3 regions of the Paenibacillus sp. FSL R5-0345 genome follow, and region 3 is predicted to be linked to each of the others. Evidence: predicted binding sites of a transcription regulator. Region 3 holds the regulator's gene; each other region holds the start of a gene.

Region 1 (7,345 bases), 630 kb from region 3:
GCGAGTGAAGCTGGTCAAGCAGGATGGGCCTATGTAACTAAAAACCCAATTTGGAAGATGCAATTGAAACGTATTTTTGGTAGAGATTTTGCAGATGCTTACGATACCTACGAAGAAGCTAGAACATACCTGAAAAGCTTGCAATAATCTAATATTACAGTTAGCAAAAAGTGCGGAGAATTTTCTCCGCACTTTTTTGCTTTATCTATATTTAAAATTGAAAATCTTCATCCTTTAGCGGCTCTACGTTAAGCGCCCGGACATATCCGTTGCCTTTTTTCGAGAAGAAGTCATGCTGCTTAGTGTGGGTACTGATACCATTCTGAACTATCGGGTTGATCTCTTCCTCGTCGAATAGCGGATCATGGCCCAGATTCATCATAGCTTTATTGGCATTGTATCTAAGGAAGGTCTTAACCTCTTCCACTAGTCCGATGGGAGCATAGATCTGCTCGGTATAACGTTCTTCATTCTCATGCAGCAGTCTAAGGAGGTCAACGAGCTGCTGGTGAAGCTCGCGTTGCTCGTCCTCTGGAAGCCCGTCAAAGATCTCCTGCGCCAGTACACCGACATATACCCCATGGATGCTCTCATCCCGAAGAATAAGGTCGATAATCTCACCGCTGCAAGTCATTTTGCCCTGGCCGGCCAGATAAAGCGGGTAGAAGAAGCCGCTATAGAACAAGTAGCTCTCGAGCAGCACGGAGGCTGCCATAGCAAGGTATAGGTCTTTGGGTGAGTCTATTTTTTTGTAATATTGCGATATCGTCTCCGCTTTGAACTGCAGGTATGGGTTCTCTTCTACCCAGCTGAATACACTGTCAATCTCCTCCGTGGAGGACAAAGTGGTGAAAATGCTGCTGTACGATTTGGCGTGGATCTGTTCCATCATGCCCATAAAGCCAAGCACAGCCTTGCGCTGAAGGCCTTCGACATGCTCCATAATCTGCGGCATACCTACTCCGCCTTGAATCGTATCCAGCAGTGTCAGGCCGCCGAGCACTTTCATATAGGAGTCCTTTTCTTGCTCACTAAGCGTGAGCCAGGACATTTTATCATCGGATAATGGAATTTCATCGTCCGTCCAGAATTGCATAATGTTCTGATTCCAGAACATCAATGAGAAATCGTCGTCGGGACGGTTCCAGTTTACGGCTTGGATAGCGGTCATAATATGGCAATCTCCTTTTCTGCGGCTATAGCCTTCCAGTTAGATCGAGCAGGTGAGGCATTCCTCGACGGACAGCTTTTTGGTCCGGGTGTAATACAGCGACTTCAGGCCTTTATGCGCCGCATACAGATAGGAGCGGGCCAGTTCTCTGGTTGATACATCGCTGTTCACATGCAGAACAGTCGAGATGCCCTGGTCGATATGGGGCTGAATTTCCGCGATCAGATCGATCACCTTGAACTGATCCATTTGGTAAGCCGATTTATAGAAAAATACATTATCTGGACGCAGGTACGGCATCGGATAGTAAGTCGTTGAATTGGCATATGTCCGTGTTTCAATCTGCTCTACAATAGGCATAACGCTTGAAGTGGCATTTTGAATATAGGAAATGCTGGCTGTTGGCGCAATCGCCAATCGGTAAGCATGGTACAGGCCATTTGCTTTTACTGCATCCCGCAGTTGTTCCCAGTCCGAAGGGGATGGGATGAAAATATCTCCGAACAGCTCTTGTACTCTTGGCGTTACAGGGCGGTAATCTGTTGTCAGATAACGCTCAAAATAAACTCCTGTAGCATAATCAGAGGCCTCAAATCCATGGAAAGAGTGGCCGCTTGCGGCAGCGATCTCCATGCTTTTCTCCAGGGAATGGTAGTTCATGGTCATGAAAAAGGTCCGGGCAAAATCGCGAGCCTGTTCGCTCTCATAAGCAATCTTGTTCTTGGTCAGATAGCCGTGAAGATTCATCACGCCAAGTCCGACCGAGTGCATCTCTTTATTGGCCTTGGCTACGCCTGGGGCATTGGAGATGCTGGTCATATCGCTGACAGCGGTCAGGGCGATCATACCTTCATGTACCGATTCACGGATTTTGCCATGCTCCATCACGTTGACAATGTTCAAAGAAGCCAGATTGCAGCTTACATCACGGCGGATGGTATCCTCCTGCCCGTAATCATTAATCTCTGAAGTCTCCTGCAGCTGGAAGATTTCCGTGCAGAGGTTGGACATTTTGATCTGTCCGACATTTTTCAGGGCATGGGCCGCATTGGCATTGCTCTTGTTCATAATATATGGATAGCCAGATTCCAGCTGGATCATGGCGATTTTGGTCAGCATATCCCGCGCGCTCATGGCTTTTCTCTTTTTGACACGAGGATCGGCTAAAAGCTTATCGTACATATCATCCAAATCCATGTCATCAAGATGCGTGCCGTAGGCCTTGTACACACTGTAAGGGGCAAATACATGCAGCGGTTCATTGTCCTTCGCCAGTTTATAGAAGCGATTTGGAATAATCAGGCCGATGGACAGGGTTTTGAGCCTTGTTTTTTCGTCGGCGTTGATCTTCTTGCTGTCGAGAAATTCAAGAACATCCCAGCCAAAAATGTTGTAGTAGGCGGCTCCAGAGCCTTTACGTTGACCCATCTGGTCAGCATAGGAGAAGCCGTCTTCCATCAGCTTGAGCACAGGTATAATGCCCTTAGCCGCATCTTCGACACCCTTGATGGTCTCTCCGCGGGAACGGAGCTTGGACAGGTTGACAGCCACGCCACCGCCGATCTTCGATAGCTGCATGCAGGTATTGAGCACATAGTTGATCGAATTAAGCGAGTCGTCCATTTCGATCAGGAAGCAGGAGACAAGCTCACCGCGCCGGCTCTTGCCGGCATTCAAGAAGGTAGGCGTCGCTGGCTGCAGGCGCTGCTCCATCATCGAACGGGCAAGCATGCCGGCAGTAGCGGCGTTCCCGCGTCCTAGGTGAAGGGCAACTGCCGCCACACGGTCCGGATAATGCTCCAGATATTGCTTGCGGTCATTGCTTTTTACAGCGTAATCCGTATAGAACTTCGAAGCTGCCATATAGGATGGAAAGCTGAAGTTGTAAGAATGGGTAATTTGGTAGACTTCTTCAATCTCAGCCAAGCTGTACTGTTCGTAAAAATTTTCGTAGAAATCCTGTTCAATCATATAATCAACCTTGGCTTTTGTATTCTCAAAAACCAAGCTCCGCCGTTCTACATCCCGCATAAATTCGGCTACTGCCTCAAGGTCTTTATCCAATTGAAAGAAACCAGTTTCGTCTCTCTTCATCAACATGTTGTTTAGTTCAATATGCCGCAACTCGGCTCACCTCCTGTTTAATTCGTTCTACATCGCCAAATGTGCCCGATAGCTCAAATTTACCGATAACCGGTACGTTGTACCGATCTGCAATCAAGTCTGCGCTATGTGCGAACAGCTCGCCCCAGTTCTTGTTGCCGCTGGCGGCGATGCCTTTCAAATTGGAATAATTGTTCTTCAAAAAAATAGACACCTTCTCTGGAATCTGTCCAAAGCCGGTGGTATATGTAATAAGCACGTAGGGCTCATCAATGGTCATATGCTCTTCAATCTGCACAGCTGGCAGCTTAAGCTTACCAATGAAGCGTTTGACGTTTCCCGTTTTCGAATCATATGCGACTAGCATGGAGTCTCTCCTCCTGTATATATTAAAACTACTTTAAATACTGTAAAGATTGAATAGATAAGCTAAAAATACTGAAAAATCATATTAATACTATATTTAGTGTGCGTTGTTTATTTTAATCACTATATGTTGAAAAGTCAACATGAAAAGTACAACATTAATAGCTGTTAGTTGGTCTGCAAAACGCTCTATTAATCTATTAAAATCCCGACAATACACCATTTATCAGCGGGATCAGATGCTTCATTGTCGAAGCAAATGAATCAAAAATATAGGAGTTGTACAATTTCCCCCGTACATGCACTTCTAGGCATCTACCCACATACAATAAGATGACCATGAACCCGTAAGGCTAACAGATCGGTTTCATTGTACAAGTGCGGGAGGTGTCGCCAAGTTGCCTGGATTCTTAAGTACGATCGCGTTGCTAATCAAAGAACTGACGTTGCTGGTATCCTACGTAAGGAACAACGCATTTCCACAGCCGCTCTCGGAGCAGGAGGAAAGCAAATACTTAGGCATGATGGCTGAAGGGGATGCTAAAGCCCGAAATTTGCTTATCGAGCACAATTTGAGACTTGTCGCCCATATAGTAAAGAAATTTGATAACACTGGGGAAGACATGGAGGATCTGATCTCCATCGGCACGATCGGCCTGATTAAAGCCATCGAGAGCTACCGTCCGAACAAAGGCACAAAGCTGGCCACTTTTGCTGCCCGTTGTATTGAAAACGAAATTCTGATGCACCTAAGATCCTTGAAGAAGACTCGTAAAGATGTATCTCTGCACGACCCAATTGGGACTGACAAAGAAGGTAATGAAATTACACTTATCGATATCCTTGGCTCTGAAGCTGATGATGTCATTAAAGAGGTCGATCTTAAGATTGAGAAGAGCAAGATTTATAGAAATCTCGATATATTGGATGACAGGGAAAAAGAAGTTGTCGTTGGTCGGTTTGGATTGGATACAGGTGGAGAAGAGCGGACGCAGAGGGAAATTGCCAAGGAGCTTGGGATTTCGCGGAGTTATGTTTCAAGGATAGAGAAAAGGGCACTGATGAAGCTTTATCATGAGTTTTATAAGGCGAAGCGCTAGGATTTTAGATAATAACTAAAGATTCACTATAGATTTTATTAAAAGCGACTTGCCAACAAGGGAGTTGCTTTTTTGTTCTGTTATGTGGTTCTAGATGAATAAAAACAAGTGGTTTTGGAATAACAGACGGACTTCAATTGAAGGCTTAGATGAAGAATATCGGGAACTTGGAGAGTTTGGACTTGTGACCAGCGAGGACTAAGAGAAAATATGTCGACAAAACAGGTAGAGCGAGCGGTGAAGTAGAAGAAAGAAGTGCTAAAAAGTGCTCGAAGATCTGGATGCAAGACATGAGACAGAATGGTATGAAAAGATTGAGAGATCAGAAATGAAGAACCTTGATGATAAGAGACTGATAAAGAAGGTCTACGAGCAATACAATAGGGTCAGTAAATATCTTATCTAGGTCCTTAATTTTCAAAAGTGTTGAATTGAAAGTTATAACTAAATATTAATTGACTTAGTTCAACTCCTTATAGTTAGTATGTTACAATCTGGAAAGGTATCGTTTCCAGTCTGTCATAATACACTAAATCTATTGCAGAGATATAAGTTACTTTTACATACATAGTATATTTCTCAGTGATAGAGCTTTTATACCAATCTACTAAGGGAATTGAAAACACTGATATCTCTTGACTACGATTCTATAGAAAACAAGGTGTTCCTGAGATGACTTTGAAGAAAAGGATTTTTTTCATTTATTTAATAAGTTCGTTGATTCCGTTTGTTTTTATCAGCTTGATCTCATATTATACGATCAATTCGATTCTAACCAATAAACTTGAAACAGGTATCCAAAGTAATCTTAAGCAAGTGACCTTATCCTTGGATAACTCGCTCAGTAGCCTTAATCACATCTCGCAACAGTTTGCTTACGAAGGCACCATCCTGAAAGAACTGGATGAGCTAATGCGGACGGAGGAACCGTTTCGTCGGATGAAATTGCAGCATCAGTTCAAAAGTAAATTGAATTTGATCACCTTCACTAATCCGGAGATCGGCCTTGCTATGTACTATTTTGATAAAGATCAAACCTATCATTTCACCAATTTCCCAGTAAAGTATAGTTTTTCTCCCAACAAACTGCCTCTTTTTGCCCAATCTTATGGCATTACTTACTACGGGCCGCACGAAAGTTTTAACCGGCTTGATAATGAATACGTATTGTCTGTACTTAGAAAAGTGAATTTTCCCGGACGGGATGATGTGTATGTCTATATTGAATCAGGATTTCAATTATTGAAAAACATGCTTGATAATGAGGAGGCACAAAACAACTCTTCACGCTTGATTCTTCTGGATGCGGAGGGGAGGATCATATACAGTGAAGTTCCACGTCTGTTCAAGAGTGGAACATTTTTCCCTGAATCTGACAAAGGAAAAAATTCCGGCCACAGCAACGATTATTACTGGTTCCAACAAAAGAGTAAGCAAGGTTGGAGCGCAATTTCAGTTTTTGCGGAAGCGGATTTCAACCGGGAAAAGAACAGGTGGTTCCTTCAAATTTCTCTATTCTCTTTAGTGTTCCTTAGCGTGGCATTAATCATGGCCTGGGTCTTGTGGAAAATGGTCTACAGGCCGCTTAATTTGTTCCATAACGAAATCAAGATGATGACGCACGCCGAGCATCAAGTGACTCTTAAGTCAACGAAGATCCCGGAATTCGACAGTTTACTGCGACAATTTCAAAATATGAAGAAAAACATTTGGGAATTGTTCGGCGAAGTTAAGGAAAAAGAAAAGCAACGCGTTGATCTGGAAGTGGAAAAGCTGCTCTACCAAATCAACCCCCATTTTTTGATGAATACCTTAGATACCGCACACTGGCTGGCGGTTATGAACGGTCAGCATGAAATTGACCGCCTCATCCAGGCTTTGAATAAATTATTATATTATAATCTGGGGAAATTAGGCCGTCCTTCTACCATCGAGGAAGAGATTAATGCTATTAAGCAGTATTTGACGCTGCAGCAAATTCGATATGATTTTCAATTCGATGTCCGTATCCAGGTGGACGAAGTCTTGCTAAAAAAAGAGGTACCCCGGTTTATCCTTCAACCGCTCGTTGAGAATTCTCTGTACCATGGGCTTGACGATGAAGGATACATCCTGGTTATTGTCAGGCTGAACCAAGGTATAGAGATTGCCGTACATGACAATGGAGTGGGAATGTCCGATGAACATATTCAAAAACTGTTGACCAACAAGACATCAGAGCAACAGAAGTCAGGGATGGGAATCGGAATGAATTACGTTAAACGGACGATTGAATCCCGTTATGGTCAGCTGGCCAAGCTGGAGATTAAAAGCGAACCAGGCAAAGGAACTAGTATTTTCCTAACGCTACCGCTAGAAGAGGAGAGAGTATAAACATGATTAAGGTACTTGTTGTGGATGATGACAAATTGGTCCGTAAAGGACTAATTTCAATGATGCCATGGCAGCAATTTGATATGAAGGTTGTTGGTGAGGCGAGCAATGGGGAAAAGGCCCTCCAGTTTTTAGAGTCTCATTCTGTTGATTTAGTATTGACTGACTTAGGCATGCCAGTCATGTCGGGCATTGAGTTAATGCGGGTTTTACGCAAACGTTATTCAGAACT
Region 2 (7,345 bases), 330 kb from region 3:
TAACGCTTTTAGCACACGCTGGACGTCAGCACCGGTACGATCTATTTTGTTAATAAATATAAAAGTGGGTATGCCATATTCCTGTAGCAATTGCCAGACCGTCTCGGTATGCCCTTCAATGCCCTCCACAGCACTTAAGATGACTACCGCATAATCCATGACCTGTAAAGCGCGCTCCATCTCAGCTGAAAAATCGACATGCCCCGGTGTGTCAATGAGCTGATACGATTGTTCGTTAAATTTCATCACCGCCTGGTCAGCAAAAATCGTTATCCCCCGTGCCCGCTCCATCTCATGACTATCCAAAAAGGCATCCTGATGATCGACTCTCCCCCGAGTCTTAATTCCGGAAGCATGGTATAGGAGCTGCTCTGCGAAGGTGGTTTTGCCGGCATCAACATGTGCTAGCAGTCCGATGGTGATTGGTGATGCTTCTGACAGTTTACAATACATATTTCTACCATCCATTCAGTCAATCTGTTATATAAGAATCGTAGCCGAAATCTAGTAGCTTGTACAGAATCTCTCACCACCTACAGCATACAGTAACGCCCGAAGATCCATATTATCCAATGACATAACCATCCTCGATGAAGGATTTAGCTACAATAATGCAAGAAAGGCACTAGACAAGCTATTGAGATGATGATTATGTCCCTATTAACTTATAAAAAAACGGTAACCCTTAACAGAAAGGATTACCGGCTCAATCTCCTTAAAACAATAAATCATCTACTTTCTAGACTCAACAGCTTTTTATCTAGAAACGCCTTTACATCTTTAGCAAGCTGAATGGATGCTTCAATCTCCAACTTAGTTGTTGAAACACTTTCAATGCTGCATCCAATTGGAATTCCCTTCTCCAGCCCGAACTCAAATAGTTCTTCAAATATTTTTTGAGATAGCTGAATGGATTTATCCAAAATATCGTTCGAGTATTTCAATTCATTTTCTAACCATCCCGGGATACTGATCCCCAACCATTTCATAAATTGTAATGTTTTCGCTGTGCCACATGGTGCAAGATTAAATAAAATAGGAACCATTTCAAAACCCTTATTTGTATTGTAATAATATAAATCAGACAATAAATTCTTTGATGCCTCTACATTATAAGTTGCCTGAGTGATAAAAAAGCTGCACCCATTGTTAATCTTTTCGACAATCCGTGTATGCTCATCATTCTTTTTTATATGTCTTTCAGGAATGACAACTCCTCCAAAATTCAAATTACTATTTAACTGTTTGCTTAGCTTATAAGCATCTGGTAAATTCAATTTCACCTCTTGCTTACTTGACGAAGCGCCCACATACACGGAAAATCTGTCTTCACTTTCGTCAGTCTTAATCCAATCCGCGAACGAAGCTCTTGTATCATTACCGACGCACCGATAAATTATTTTCGGGACCTCCACTTGTCCTAGGTATTTATCACCATAGATAGCCGGATCAATCGTTGGTAAGTATGGGTAAGGTCTTTCATGATCAACTCTTTCTGCTTCCTCCTGGACGTCGTAAAGAATTAAAGCATCTAAATCAACGTTTTTAAGTCTTTCAACCTGTTTCTGTGCAATTTCTGATATCTTTTCTGGTGAATGGCTTGCCTTCGGTGGTGTCATCCCATATGTTAAAATACCAGGTTTCTTGCTCAATATTTTTTGTTTAAATGTGTTCCCAGCGGCTTCCAAATTAAAAACTCCTCTACTTGTCTCTTATAAGTTAAGGCTACCATGGCAGGCTTAATATGTATAACTTATATTTACTATATCTAGTTATATCTTAAGGCTATGATTCCCTATTGGTACTTATCGAGTAGTGCATCATGGAGGCGGAGCTTCTAGATTTTAATGTTGACAACCATTTGGTCTGACTATAATATTAGAAGTCCTGCCAACCTTAAAGTTGGCGATAAGGGGACCGAAAGGTTCATTCTTATTTAAAAAGGGTGAGTATTATGAATAAAGAAGAATTAATGGAAAGCGCACGTAACACAAAGAAAGCTGCTTATGCCCCTTATTCTAAATTTCCAGTTGGAGCAGCCTTATTACTTAAAGATGGAAATGTTATTAATGGAGTAAACGTAGAAAATGTATCTTTTGGTGCTACTAATTGTGCAGAGAGAACAGCAATCTTCACAGCTATTACAAAGGGCTATACTAAAGGTGATTTTCAGGCTATAGCTGTAGCTGGTGACACAATGGATTTTCTGCCGCCATGCAGTATCTGCAGACAAGTATTATCGGAATTCTGTTTGCCCGACATGCCTGTCTATTTAACCAATGAGAAAAAAGAAATCTTAGAGCTGAGTTTAAGGGATTTATTGCCTTACGCATTCAAAAATTTAGATATGTAAAAATAATACCTACCATAGTGGAATATCAAAACACGCGTACCTGTGTTAGACAAGTACGCGTGTTTTTGTGTTTAAAAGCTTAGTCAGAACACAGAGTTCACTTACCAAATCGCAATTCCAACCTTCTCTTTTTCTTTAAGTACTACCTTTATCATTTCCAAAGCATTTCTTACCCTAAATTCAATAAATTCTTTATCATAGTTTTTTTCTTCTGTTTCTTATAACATCATCAATAATAAAAAAACAAGCGATCCATTGAGATAAAAGGATAACACTTCCTCTCGATGATCGCTTGCTTTTAGTAGCTATGCATAGTCACATTTCTAGTTTTCCCATAAAACATTTATTGGCTCTACCGTTTACCCACAACGACTATACCCACAGTTCCCGCAAGTCTTACAACCCTCAATATTTATCAGCGAAGCACCGCCGCAAGAAGGACAAAGGTCACGGGAAGCAGAAGTATGGTTATGCGCGCCATGTCCGCCCTGACCATCTTCAATAGAAGCTGCCGCAGGAACACTCGCCTTCAACTCCGCGTTCAACGCTTCATTGAAATCCTCCAGCTCCAAAGTCGCTGCGATAGGTGCAGGCACATGATCATCCTGAGCGTTGTTCAGCACGTGTGTTTCTAGTGCTTTAGCTACAGCATCAGCAATGGATTCAACTCGATTCGCACCGAAGCCGATAGCGCCTGACCCACCGATCCCTTTCAGATGTTTGATCAACAGTTCTACCTTCTCGCCATGATCTCCATAACGGAGGAACAAGGAGCAGACACGTCCAAGTGCTTCTGCCATCGCAAAGACGTCAGAGCCTGCTTTACCCACATTCAGGAAGATTTCTGCCGGCGTACCATCTAGATCATTGATCGTAATATATGCCATACCGAAAGGTGTGTTGATTTTATAGGTTGCACCGCGTAGAACTTGCGGACGTTTCTTGTATTGTTTGTCCAGCTCTTTAGTAGATGCTTGAGGTGCTGGGCTTGCTGCTACAACACTTGTACTTGCTTCAGGTGCAGCTGTAACTTCAACAGCTGGAGCTACCTCTTCTGCTGCGTCTTCCTTCTTAGAGGTTTGCAGCACTTGCACGTCACGGCTACCGTCACGATAAATTGTAACGCCTTTGCATCCCAGATCGAAGGCCATTTCATACAGCTCAGCCGTCTCTTCTACTGTGAAGTCAGACGGGCAGTTGGCTGTCTTAGAAATCGAGCTATCCACCCAGCGTTGAATCGCTGCTTGTGCACGAATGTGATCCTTAGCCGACAAATCCATCGAGGTTACGAAGTAATCTGGCAGCTCTTCACCTGGATGAGCTTCAAGCCATTCTTGGGCGATCGGAACGAACTGCTCATCATACCCAAGACGACTTTGACGGAAATATTTGAAGGCGAAATAAGGCTCTATACCTGTCGAAGTACCTACCATTGTACCTGTGCTGCCTGTAGGTGCTTGTGTAATTACTGTAACGTTACGCATACCGTGTTTGCGAATCGCTTCGCCAACCTCTGGATACGTTTCGAGCATATTTTTCATAAAGCCGCTCATTAAGTATTTCTCAGTATCAAAAGCTAGGAAGGATCCCTTCTCACCTGCAATCTCTGCGGATGCAAGGTATGCTTCACGAGCCATAAAGCCGTAAAGCTTGTCCAGAAACTCCAAAGATTCCGGGCTACCGTAACGGATGTTCAATTTGATCATCAGTTCGGCAAGACCCATCGTTCCGAGACCCACACGGCGTTCATTTTTCTGATTCGCTTCATTTTCTGGGAAATGATAAGGGGTCTTATCGATGACATTATCCAAGAAACGAACGGAATAGCGTGTTGTTCTTGCGAGATCTTCCCAGTCTACATCATGATTCTTCTCATCATAGAACTTGGACAGGTTCACAGCTGACAAATTGCAGACTCCCCAGCCTGGCAGACCTTGCTCCCCACATGGGTTCGTACAAATGATCGGATTGAAATACCAGCTGTTGGACATTTGATTGTAATATTCCATGAACACAACACCTGGCTCAGCGGATTTCCAAGCGGATTCGATAATGGTGCGCCACACATCACGCGCTTTAACAGTTCGATAATGAATAACGTTTTTGCCTGCAGCCTTCCACTTGTCGAGATCGCCATCCCACACATCATTATAATCAGGGTCTGTTGTATCCGGGAATACGAGATCCCAATCTAGATTCTCTTTTACAGCCTTCATAAAGCTATTGCTCACACATACCGAAAGGTTCGCATTCGTAACTTGACCCATCGTTTGCTTCACCGTAATGAAGTCCTCTACATCTGGATGCCAGTCATTAATCATGAGCATGAGTGCACCGCGGCGGCTACCGCCTTGTTCAATGAGTCCAGTGGTATAACTAAACAGACCGCCCCAAGATACAGAACCACTAGAAGAACCATTAACACCTCTCACAATTGCACGACGTGGACGTAGAGAGGATAGGTTAATCCCTACACCGCCACCACGAGCCATTATTTCTGTCATTTCAGCCAACGTCTCCATAATACCGCCGCGGCTATCCTTTGGAGAAGGAATTACATAACAGTTAAACAGGGTTAGTTCCTCACTAGCGCCAGCACCAGCCGCAATTCGTCCACCCGGTACGAGCTTCCAATCATCCAGAATCGAACGGAATTTGCCCGCCCATTCTTCTTGAAGCTCAGGAGTCTTCTCCACAGAAGCCATAGCTGAAGACAGACGATCCCACATTTCCTCTGGTTTTTTTTCTATATTAAGCGTCAGCTTCTCAACATCTGATTTCACAAGTTCGCCGCTGCGCGTCTTTACGGTTACAATTCTGCCGTTACGTTCTACGATCTCTCCGACTTCCTTCGTTGGAAATTTCGGATCATCTTTCGTTAGAACTAGTACAACATCGCCCACTTTAGCATTATTGCTGTCGGCATCCTTCCAAGCATAACGATCCAAAAATATTTTTTCACTTAGCCCTTCCAGGCGTTGCTTACCTTCCACTTTACCCAATAGAAAAACCTCCCGCAATGTAGTAAATATTAGTTCCAGTTCATGGTGTGGGCTCCACAACAAAAACTTCCTTACACGTATCTTCAACCTTACGGGTGTATGTAGGAAGTTCATCTTGTCAATAACAAATAGCAGCTACGCACTTTAAAAAAATCACATTTTCATGCTTTTGTCACAATATATTGTGTGCGTCAGCTTTTAAACTATACCACATATTGTATCGAAGGTCTTTTTCGAAAATAGAGTCAAGCAGCTGAAATATCGCAAAACTTGCGGTATTTTCTCGCTTTTACTCTCTTTTTTAAAGGCTATCAAGAAAAATAGAAGGTTATGAATTCTCTTGTTTAAGAGCATACTACTCCTACGAATGATGATATGAATTAGCACCTGAGGAGGCTGTACCATGACGCAATTATTCCGTAATTCTCTACCTCACAAAGGTGGAAAGTCAGCGCCTATACTGCCTGTTCCTCTTTCTTTTGACCGGAATTGGCTACAGGATCTAGAACTCAAACTGGATAAAGGCGGTCCGTGGGGAGACTTCCGTCTATCCAAACTTGCTGTTCAAGGTGAACAAACAGGTCTAGTAACAAGCTTCGATGAACTTCAATGCATGAAGCATTTATCCGGATTATCCCCACTTCCGCACCAGCTCGATACCGCGCATAAAGTTCTTTTTGAGATGTCGGGCCGCGCGATTCTTGCAGATGAGGTCGGACTTGGAAAGACGATTGAAGCTGGACTTGTACTCAAGGAATATCTTGTTCGCGGTCTAGTCTCTAAGGTACTTATTCTGGTACCCGCTTCCCTCGTATTGCAGTGGGTTCGCGAGCTAAATGCCAAGTTTGGTATCGCTGCTGTAGCACAGAAAAAAGCATATTCCTGGGGAAATGCGATTGTTGTCGCATCTATGGACACCGCTAAACGCGATCCACATAAAGAAATGCTGCTGGAAAATGAATATGACATGTTGATTATTGATGAAGCCCACAAGCTGAAAAATAAAAAATCAACCAATTATTTATTTGTACAGCAATTACGCAAAAAATATTGCCTGCTCCTAACCGCTACTCCCGTTCAGAATGATCTGGGCGAGCTATTTAATTTGATCACTTTACTGAAACCGGGGCAACTTGGAAATCAGGGTGATTTCGCTTCGAATTTCGTCGTTGATAAACGCCAACCTAAGAATGAAGGTCAGCTACGGGACGAGCTATCGAAGGTGATGATCCGCAATCGGCGTGGCGAAGGTCCAGTTAACTTTACGAAACGAAAAGTCCGTAATATTCCGCTAGTTCTTTCACAGGAAGAGAGAGTATTATATGACGCTGTCACTTCTTTTGTTAAAGATCAGTATCAGGAATCAGGCGGCAATCTTAGCAGCATGCTTTCCTTGGTAACGCTTCAGCGCGAGGTATGCAGCAGTCGAGATGCTGTGTTCATCACTTTAGTTAATCTGATCAAGAAGCTGCCCGCCGATTCGCCGAAACGCGATCGGATGATGGAGCTATTGCAGACACTTCGTACGGTTAAGACCAATACCAAAGCCGAAACAACACTATCTCTCATTCAAGAAATGAATGAAAAAGTCATTGTCTTTACAGAGTATCGTGCGACTCAAGAATATTTGCTTCAGTATTTCCGCGAACATGGGCTAATGTGTGTTTCTTATTCAGGCGGGATGAATCGCGGCAAAAAAGATTGGATGATGGATCTCTTCCGCGGTCGTGCTCAAGTAATGATCGCTACTGAGGCGGGTGGTGAGGGCATTAACCTGCAGTTCTGTCACCATATGATCAACTTCGATCTGCCTTGGAATCCCATGAGAGTAGAACAGCGGATTGGGCGGGTGCATCGGTTAGGTCAGGAAAATGACGTGGTTATCTATAATTTGTCCACGCAGGGCACGATTGAAGAACATATTCTGCATCTGCTACACGAGAAGATCAATATGTTCGAAATGGTCATTGGCGGGCTGGATGTGATTCTG
Region 3 (7,345 bases):
GTTATCATACCATATAAGAGCTGGATCAGGATGATCGGGTCCATTTCTTTAATCATCCCTTGCTGTTGACCTTCCCTGATTACAGAAAAGGCCTCAATAACCGAAGGATCCTGTGCGTTGCGAATTTCTTCGGCGATATAAGGTGAATAGCTATAGTTCTCCAAGAACGTTAATTCATCCGGGAAATTCAATGCATAATGCGCCTGATTCCATAAAAGCATTTTGAGTCTTACATAAATCGTCTGACCGGCGTCGTATTGTTTCAATACCTCTTCGCTCCGATGAATGCGAACGATATTAAACAATTCATTTACAAGCTGCTCTTTATCCTTGAAATAATGATATACCGTGCTAGAGCCGACATTGGCTTGTTGAAATATTTTGGCAAATGTAACGGATTGAAGCCCGTCTTTATTAATTAGAAATAATGTCGCTTTTAAAATATCTTCCCGCTTACCCACCCTGTCACCTTCTTATAGAAAATTCATTCCACTAACGAGTAATTATGTATCCTCTACACTATAACTTAGGAATATTTATTCCGCAAAATCCGCATCATCATAATACAAACCTTGTTTAAAACAAGATGTTTCGTGAGAATTAAAAAAATTGACCTAATTCCCCTTTGAGCACTATAATAAATTAGAATATTTATTCTAATTAACATACTTAAAAATTTGGAATGGGGGATCTTCTAATGATTCATTATACCGATAAAGTCGCGCTTATCACTGGAGCATCTGCTGGGATCGGTAAAGTATTCGCAACTGAATTAGCTGCAAAAGGATGCCATGTCATTTTAGTCGCCCGATCCAAAGAAAAACTCGATTCCCTCGCTTTGGAGCTTGCTTCCAAATACCCTATTCACACTTATTCCATAGCGCAGGATTTATCTAAGCCCGGCTCCGTAGAAGAACTGGCTGATCAGATTCGCACTTTGGGACTCCAAGTAAACATTTTGATCAATAATGCTGGCTTTGGAACCTTTGGACGCTTTGAGGAAATATCGCCAGAACGTGAGCAAGAAGAGATCCGCCTAAATATAGCTTCTTTAGTCGCAATGAATCATCAGTTTCTTCCGGAGATGCAACGCCGCAAAGACGGTATTATTATTAATGTCGCTTCTGTTGCAGCCTTTCAGCCCGCACCCTATATGGCCGTTTATTCAGCAACGAAAGCATTCGTACTCTCTTTCTCCGAGGCGCTCTGGGCAGAAAATCGCGATCGAGGCGTTAGGATTTTGGCGCTTTGCCCTGGTGCGACTGAAACGGAGTTTTTTAAGGTTACTGGATCAGATGCTGCCTCAGGAAGAAAGCTCGCCTCTCCAATCGATGTTGTGAAGACCGGCTTTCGGGGAATCGAAAAGAAACGGAGTTACATTATCGCGGGAAAACTAAATTATTGGGCATCCCAGGGAAGCCGACTTCTTCCGCGCAAGCAGGTAGTCACGTTGATGGAACGAATGGTTCGCCCCCATTCTAGTTTATGAAATGTTGGTTTAAAAGCGATGTCCAATTCTCCGTTTAGATGCTTAAGCATCTAAACGGAGAATCATTAAGGATTGAATTATCAGGGCGCAAAGATTTGCAGCTCGTGCTCGATACCGAAAGAAACCCGCTGTACGCAAGGCCACAGTTCTCCAAGCTCATAACAGGAAGGAAGATTGACGGATATGAGAAACGCTAGCCACTTCCGCCATTTTTGCAAACAGCCCAGCAAGCCAAGACAAATGCCTTAATTATAGCAAAAAAAAGAACGGCATCTCTGCCGTTCTTTCTGTGATGGACTCTCAGGGGCTCGAACCCTGGACAAATAGATTAAGAGTCTACTGCTCTACCAACTGAGCTAAGAGTCCATATGAAGTTTGGTGGAGCCAAGGGGGATCGAACCCCTGACCTCATCGCTGCCAGCGATGCGCTCTCCCAGCTGAGCTATGGCCCCAAACGTAATTTTCAGATGTATGTAATCACACATTTTAGAATCAAGTTCGGTGTATTTAAGTCATTCTGACAAACTCAAGCGCCGTAGGCGACTCCTATATAATATAAAAAATCGCCTTCGCTGTCAACACTTTTTTTTAGTCATTAGACTAGCCACAACCCTACAATCTGTCCAGATCCCCAGTGCTCTTAGATAACAGACCCTTCAGTTCCTTCATAAACATGTTAATATCCTTGAACTGACGGTATACAGACGCAAAACGAACGTATGCGACTTCATCTACTGGATAGAGCTGTTCCATAACCAGTTCACCGATCTGTTGGCTCTCCACTTCAGCTACGGCGATACCTCGCAGGGATTTCTCTACCTCAGAGACGATCTTCTCTAAACGTTCTACAGAGACAGGCCGTTTCTCACAGGCACGTATTAAGCCCCGAAGTATTTTATCACGGCTGAATTCCTCACGGCTGCCGTCTTTTTTGATCACGATTAACGGAGTTTCCTCGATCATTTCAAAGGTTGTAAACCGTTTGCTGCAACGCTCGCATTCACGCCTGCGGCGGATGGACTTATTCTCATTTGCTGGTCGCGAGTCGAGTACTTTAGTATTTGTGTGATCGCAGTAAGGGCATTTCATAAGCTTCATCACTTCCTATTACATAATGTTTTTTGTCCCGGTATGTTAAACATCCGGCTTTTAAAAGGGTATTTCATTTTTTCCAGAAATCACCGTTTATTTGTTGTAATGATTATGGCAAGTCCGGCACATAATACAGTTACCAACAGAGGAGGTGAACAGCAATGAGCCAAAACAACAGCTCCAATAACCTTGTAGCTCCAAATTCCCGCGGTGCTTTGGAACAACTTAAATATGAAGTTGCCCAAGAACTCGGAATCACGCTTTCCCCAGATGGTTACCAAGGCAATAAAACTTCTTATGAAAATGGTTCGATCGGTGGTTACATCACTAAACGTCTTGTAACCCTGGCAGAACAACAATTGGCAGGTCAATACAAATAACCTGTCCACATAAGCTTACTGAAGAAGTATTAAACGATCGCAAGATCGTTTAGTACTTCTTTTTATACATAACACGGTTTTAGAATTCGTTGTAAATATCCGTGTACTGATCATAGTAATAGTTGACGCGCTGTACATAATGGCGGGTTTCACCAAACGGAATATCCTTAATCGTAGCATCCGTTCCATCCCAGATCCCCTCATCCAGCCATTTTTGAACTTTACCCGGTCCAGCATTATATGCAGCGATAACTGCTGTAGGTTTACCTTCGAATTGACGGGATAATGTTGAAAGATACCAGGTACCTAGTTCAATATTTGCTGATGGTTCATGCTTTAGCTCCTCCATAGATACATCAGGGAGCTTGGCCTTTTCCAGGGCCCATTTGGCGGTATCCGGCATAAGCTGCATTAAACCTATAGCACCTTTTTTGGATTCTCGTCCAGTTTTGAAGTTCGTTTCCACTCGGATAATTGAAGCCACTAGAAATGGGTCAATATCGTACGTAACGCTGTGCTTACGGATCTCATCTTTATAATGGATCGGATAAAACCAGGACATCCAGTTCGTACTCAGAAACAATATCGCAGTAAAACCAATGAATAACAGAAGAAGGACTCTTTTTTTACGTAACCATTTCATAATAAGCCCAGCCTGTCCCAAAGAACAGCAACCTGTTGCTCAGTGTGCGCAAGTTCGCCACTGTTGTCAATGATATAGTCCGCTTTGTTACGCTTCGCTTCAATATCCATCTGTGCATTTAAGCGTGCTTCTGCTTGTTCTAAAGAAAGTCCGTTACGTTCCATTAATCGAGCGATTTGCACTTCACGAGGCACGTAGACCACCAGTATTTCATGGAACATGTTCTCGAGTCCTGATTCGAAAAGAAGAGGGATATCCACAATTGTTAACTTCTTTGGATCTTCTTCCTCCATGCTGTTCATACGTTCTTTAATCTCCCGCCGGATTGCGGGATGCGTCAGATTGTTCAGGGCTTGCAGGGCCGCTGGGTCTTGAAATACAATGTCCCCCAGCTTGCCCCTATTCAGTGTGCCATCCGGAGAGAGGATCTCGCTTCCGAATTGTTTCACAGCCGCAGCCAGCACCTCATGACCGGGGAGCATAACCTCTCTGGCGATCACATCCGCGTCAACCAGCCTCGCTCCCTTGCTCACAAGCAGTGCGGACACCGTGCTTTTTCCGGATGCAATGCCTCCGGTTAAGCCAATAATCATGTACTCACCTCATAATAGCTTCAGTATTCCCATTGTAATTAATAATAACGCGGGTAGTGCAGCAGCATGCTTCATCCAGTAGTTCCCGGCGAATTTTAATCCAGTCTTCATGCCCAGCAATAGAAATGTACCACTAAACAGAGCAATTGTAAGTGATGTCCATATTGGATTGAAACCGAGTAGTGCTGCGCCTAGTCCGGCTCCAAAGGCATCTAGTGAGAGGGCAATCCCGAGCAGCATCGCTTCCATCGAAGAAATACTTCCGGAATCATCCATATCCGCAGATGACGGTGTACGCAAGATCTGTACAACAATCCCCAACCGCCGTAGCTCAAGGGAAAAGACAGCTGACTTTACTTGCTCAGGAGCTGTGGCAGCCTGTTCTGCGACATCTTCAGTATCAACAGCTATCTCTGGCCCAGCTTCTGTGGATAGCACATTTTCTTCACGATCTACTTTACGTTCACCAGTCTGTTCCTTCTCTTTCTGCATTAGCATCTGAATGAGCGACCAACAACCCATTAGCACGAGTATAACAGCGCCAACCTCAGAAGCTGCATGTGGAGACACTACCTTAGCAAGCAGAACACCCACTTGCATAGATACACAGATAACTACCCCCGAACAAAGCGAGATAATCAGAACGGAGAGCAATGGTATTTTCATTTTACGCAGTCCATATGTAATACCAACACCAAAACCATCCAAACTCAAAGCAAAAGCTAGTAATAGCAGTGAAAAAAATGGGCTGAGCACCCGCAATCCCTCCTGTGAAGAACCGGAACACTGAACAATACACTTCAATCAGCTTCCGTTCTCTATTAAGCATTCTTCACACAGTATATGGGCGGGACAAGTAGTGGGTGCCAACCTAATTACATCTTCAGTTTTCTGACTTGCGCTGACAGCTTGGACAATAATGCGTGCCACGGCCACCTACAACAGTTTTCTCAATCATTGTTCCACAGTTATTACACGGCTGATCTTTACGACCGTAAATCAACAGCTGTTGTTGATAAGTGCCGCTCTCACCTTGACCATTCACATATGATTTTACAGATGAACCCCCAGCGTTTACCGCTTCCGTCAGCGTGCTGACAATAGCGTGATGTAGCTGATCGAGTTGATCATCCGATAGATCCTTAGCGCTGACTTCTGGATGAATCCCTGCACGATGTAACGACTCATCTACATAAATATTACCTATGCCGACGATATATTCCTGATTCAGCAGCAGCGATTTAATTTTTGTGCTTTTGCCTGATACAATCTGCTTAAACTTCTCCGGCGTAAAGGACGGCTCCAGCGGTTCCTGCCCTAGCTTATTAAGAGGAGGAAGCTGAAGGTCTTCACCAATCTGAAAAAGATGCATCGTACCAAACTGACGAACATCCGTATAACGCAGTTCCGTGCCGTCGGTAAAATGGAATATCACATGTGTATGCTTGTCCAGTGGATCATCTTTCGAAAAAAGTCCGTAACGGCCCTCCATCCGTAAATGAGATACCAGCACCAGACCGTCTAGCACGATGCGCAAAAATTTCCCTCTTCGTTCAACATTAACAATGCTATGACCTGCGAGCAGGTTGGCAAAAGCCTGAATATCATCCGGTCGCTGAATTATCCGAGCCAGCCGGACGGTTACACTATCTATCTGCTTTCCATTAACTAAATCATTCAGTGTTCTCTTGACTGTCTCTACTTCCGGTAATTCCGGCATGATGTCTTCACCTCAACTACATTATAGCTGATATGCACACCTTAAAGGGAGCCTATTTCGCTTCGTACCAATTGCTACCAAAACTTACCTCTGCTTTAAGCGGTACAGATAACTGCAATGCTCCACCCATCACTTCCGGCAAAAGCGTCTTCATGAGCTCCATTTCATCCTCTGGTACCTCGAATACAAGCTCATCGTGCACCTGAAGCAGCATACGGCTCTTTAGCCCGCGCTCATAAAGCGCCTTGTCCATATGCACCATCGCCAGCTTAATAATATCAGCGGCAGTTCCTTGGATAGGTGTATTCATTGCCGTACGTTCTGCAAAAGAACGTAGATTAAAGTTCTTCGCATTAATCTCAGGCAAGTAACGACGACGTTCCAGTAATGTGGTTACATAACCATGTTTCCGTGCTTCTACTACGATATCGTCCATATATCTCCGAACGCCCTGATATACCTCAAAATACTGCTCAATAAATTGAGCGGCTTCTTTACGGGGAATATTCAAGTTCTGCGACAGACCATAATCACTGATTCCATACACGATCCCAAAGTTAACGGCTTTAGCAGCACGGCGCATATTGCTATCAACCTGATCAGCCGTAACTCCAAACACATCCATCGCTGTCTTCGTATGGATATCCATATCATGTAGAAAAGCTTCCTTCATCCGCTCATCACCAGAGATATGTGCCAATACTCGTAGTTCGATCTGCGAATAGTCCGCTGCCAAGATCGACCAGCCCGGTTCGGACGGAACGAACACCTTACGGATTTTGCGTCCTTCCTCTAGGCGGATAGGAATGTTCTGCAGGTTCGGATATTGACTGCTGAGACGTCCGGTAGCCGCAATCGTCTGCCGATAGAAGGTATGCACCTTCCCTGTTTTCGGAGATATTTCTTTAAGAAGTCCTTCTACGTATGTAGACTGGAGCTTCGCAATCGTGCGATATTGCAAAATCAAACGTACCACGTCATGATAAGGCGCTAGTTTCTCAAGCACCTCAGCATCAGTGGAATAGCCTGTCTTCGTCTTCTTAACAACAGGCAAACCTAGCTTAACGAATAAAATTTCACCCAGTTGCTTTGGTGAATTCAAATTGAACTCCGTGCCACTTAATTCGTATATTTCAGTGACCAACTTAGAAATTTGAGCTTCGAATTCTTTACCTAGCTCTTTAAGATCCTCTTCGTTGACTGCGATTCCTTGTTTCTCCATATCCGCGAGAATACGTGATAAAGGCATCTCCAAATCTTCGAACAGTCCGGTCATCGCTGTCTCGACAAGCTCCTGTTGTTGCTTCTGAGCAATCCCGAGAACCGCAGCACTCTTACGTGCGACGTGATTTCCTAAGATTTCAAGCTCAGGAATCTTGTATTTAGCGCCTTTTCCGAATACCTCTTCATCTGGAGATAAGCGTGGTA

Evidence for each region. Region 3 encodes NrdR, which represses ribonucleotide reductase genes. Its sites were predicted from a motif close to AACACNATATATNGTGTT; they were not measured.
Region 1: the regulator NrdR is predicted to act here: its motif matches at 3,728-3,745, upstream of nrdI (class Ib ribonucleoside-diphosphate reductase assembly flavoprotein NrdI).
Region 2: the regulator NrdR is predicted to act here: its motif matches at 5,527-5,544, upstream of R50345_RS10830 (adenosylcobalamin-dependent ribonucleoside-diphosphate reductase).

The regions. Positions count from the first base shown of each region.
Region 1 is NZ_CP009281.1:1,553,827-1,561,171, forward strand. Features, by position in the region: gene R50345_RS06975 (hypothetical protein) at 1-147, shown strand, start outside; gene nrdF (class 1b ribonucleoside-diphosphate reductase subunit beta) at 212-1,171, opposite strand; gene nrdE (class 1b ribonucleoside-diphosphate reductase subunit alpha) at 1,211-3,295, opposite strand; gene nrdI (class Ib ribonucleoside-diphosphate reductase assembly flavoprotein NrdI) at 3,282-3,641, opposite strand; gene sigK (RNA polymerase sporulation sigma factor SigK) at 4,039-4,740, shown strand; gene R50345_RS07000 (sensor histidine kinase) at 5,482-7,113, shown strand; gene R50345_RS07005 (response regulator transcription factor) at 7,116-7,345, shown strand, end outside.
Region 2 is NZ_CP009281.1:2,507,656-2,515,000, reverse strand. Features, by position in the region: gene R50345_RS10845 (elongation factor G) at 1-453, opposite strand, end outside; gene R50345_RS10840 (methylenetetrahydrofolate reductase) at 729-1,688, opposite strand; gene R50345_RS10835 (cytidine deaminase) at 1,955-2,353, shown strand; gene R50345_RS10830 (adenosylcobalamin-dependent ribonucleoside-diphosphate reductase) at 2,713-5,355, opposite strand; gene R50345_RS10825 (DEAD/DEAH box helicase) at 5,759-7,345, shown strand, end outside.
Region 3 is NZ_CP009281.1:2,178,856-2,186,200, reverse strand. Features, by position in the region: gene R50345_RS09470 (TetR/AcrR family transcriptional regulator) at 1-461, opposite strand, end outside; gene R50345_RS09465 (SDR family NAD(P)-dependent oxidoreductase) at 698-1,489, shown strand; gene R50345_RS31245 (hypothetical protein) at 1,528-1,686, shown strand; tRNA gene R50345_RS09460 (tRNA-Lys) at 1,783-1,855, opposite strand; tRNA gene R50345_RS09455 (tRNA-Ala) at 1,866-1,941, opposite strand; gene nrdR (transcriptional regulator NrdR) at 2,102-2,578, opposite strand; gene R50345_RS09445 (alpha/beta-type small acid-soluble spore protein) at 2,743-2,961, shown strand; gene R50345_RS09440 (lytic transglycosylase domain-containing protein) at 3,041-3,604, opposite strand; gene coaE (dephospho-CoA kinase) at 3,601-4,197, opposite strand; gene R50345_RS09430 (manganese efflux pump) at 4,207-4,953, opposite strand; gene mutM (DNA-formamidopyrimidine glycosylase) at 5,081-5,917, opposite strand; gene polA (DNA polymerase I) at 5,970-7,345, opposite strand, start outside.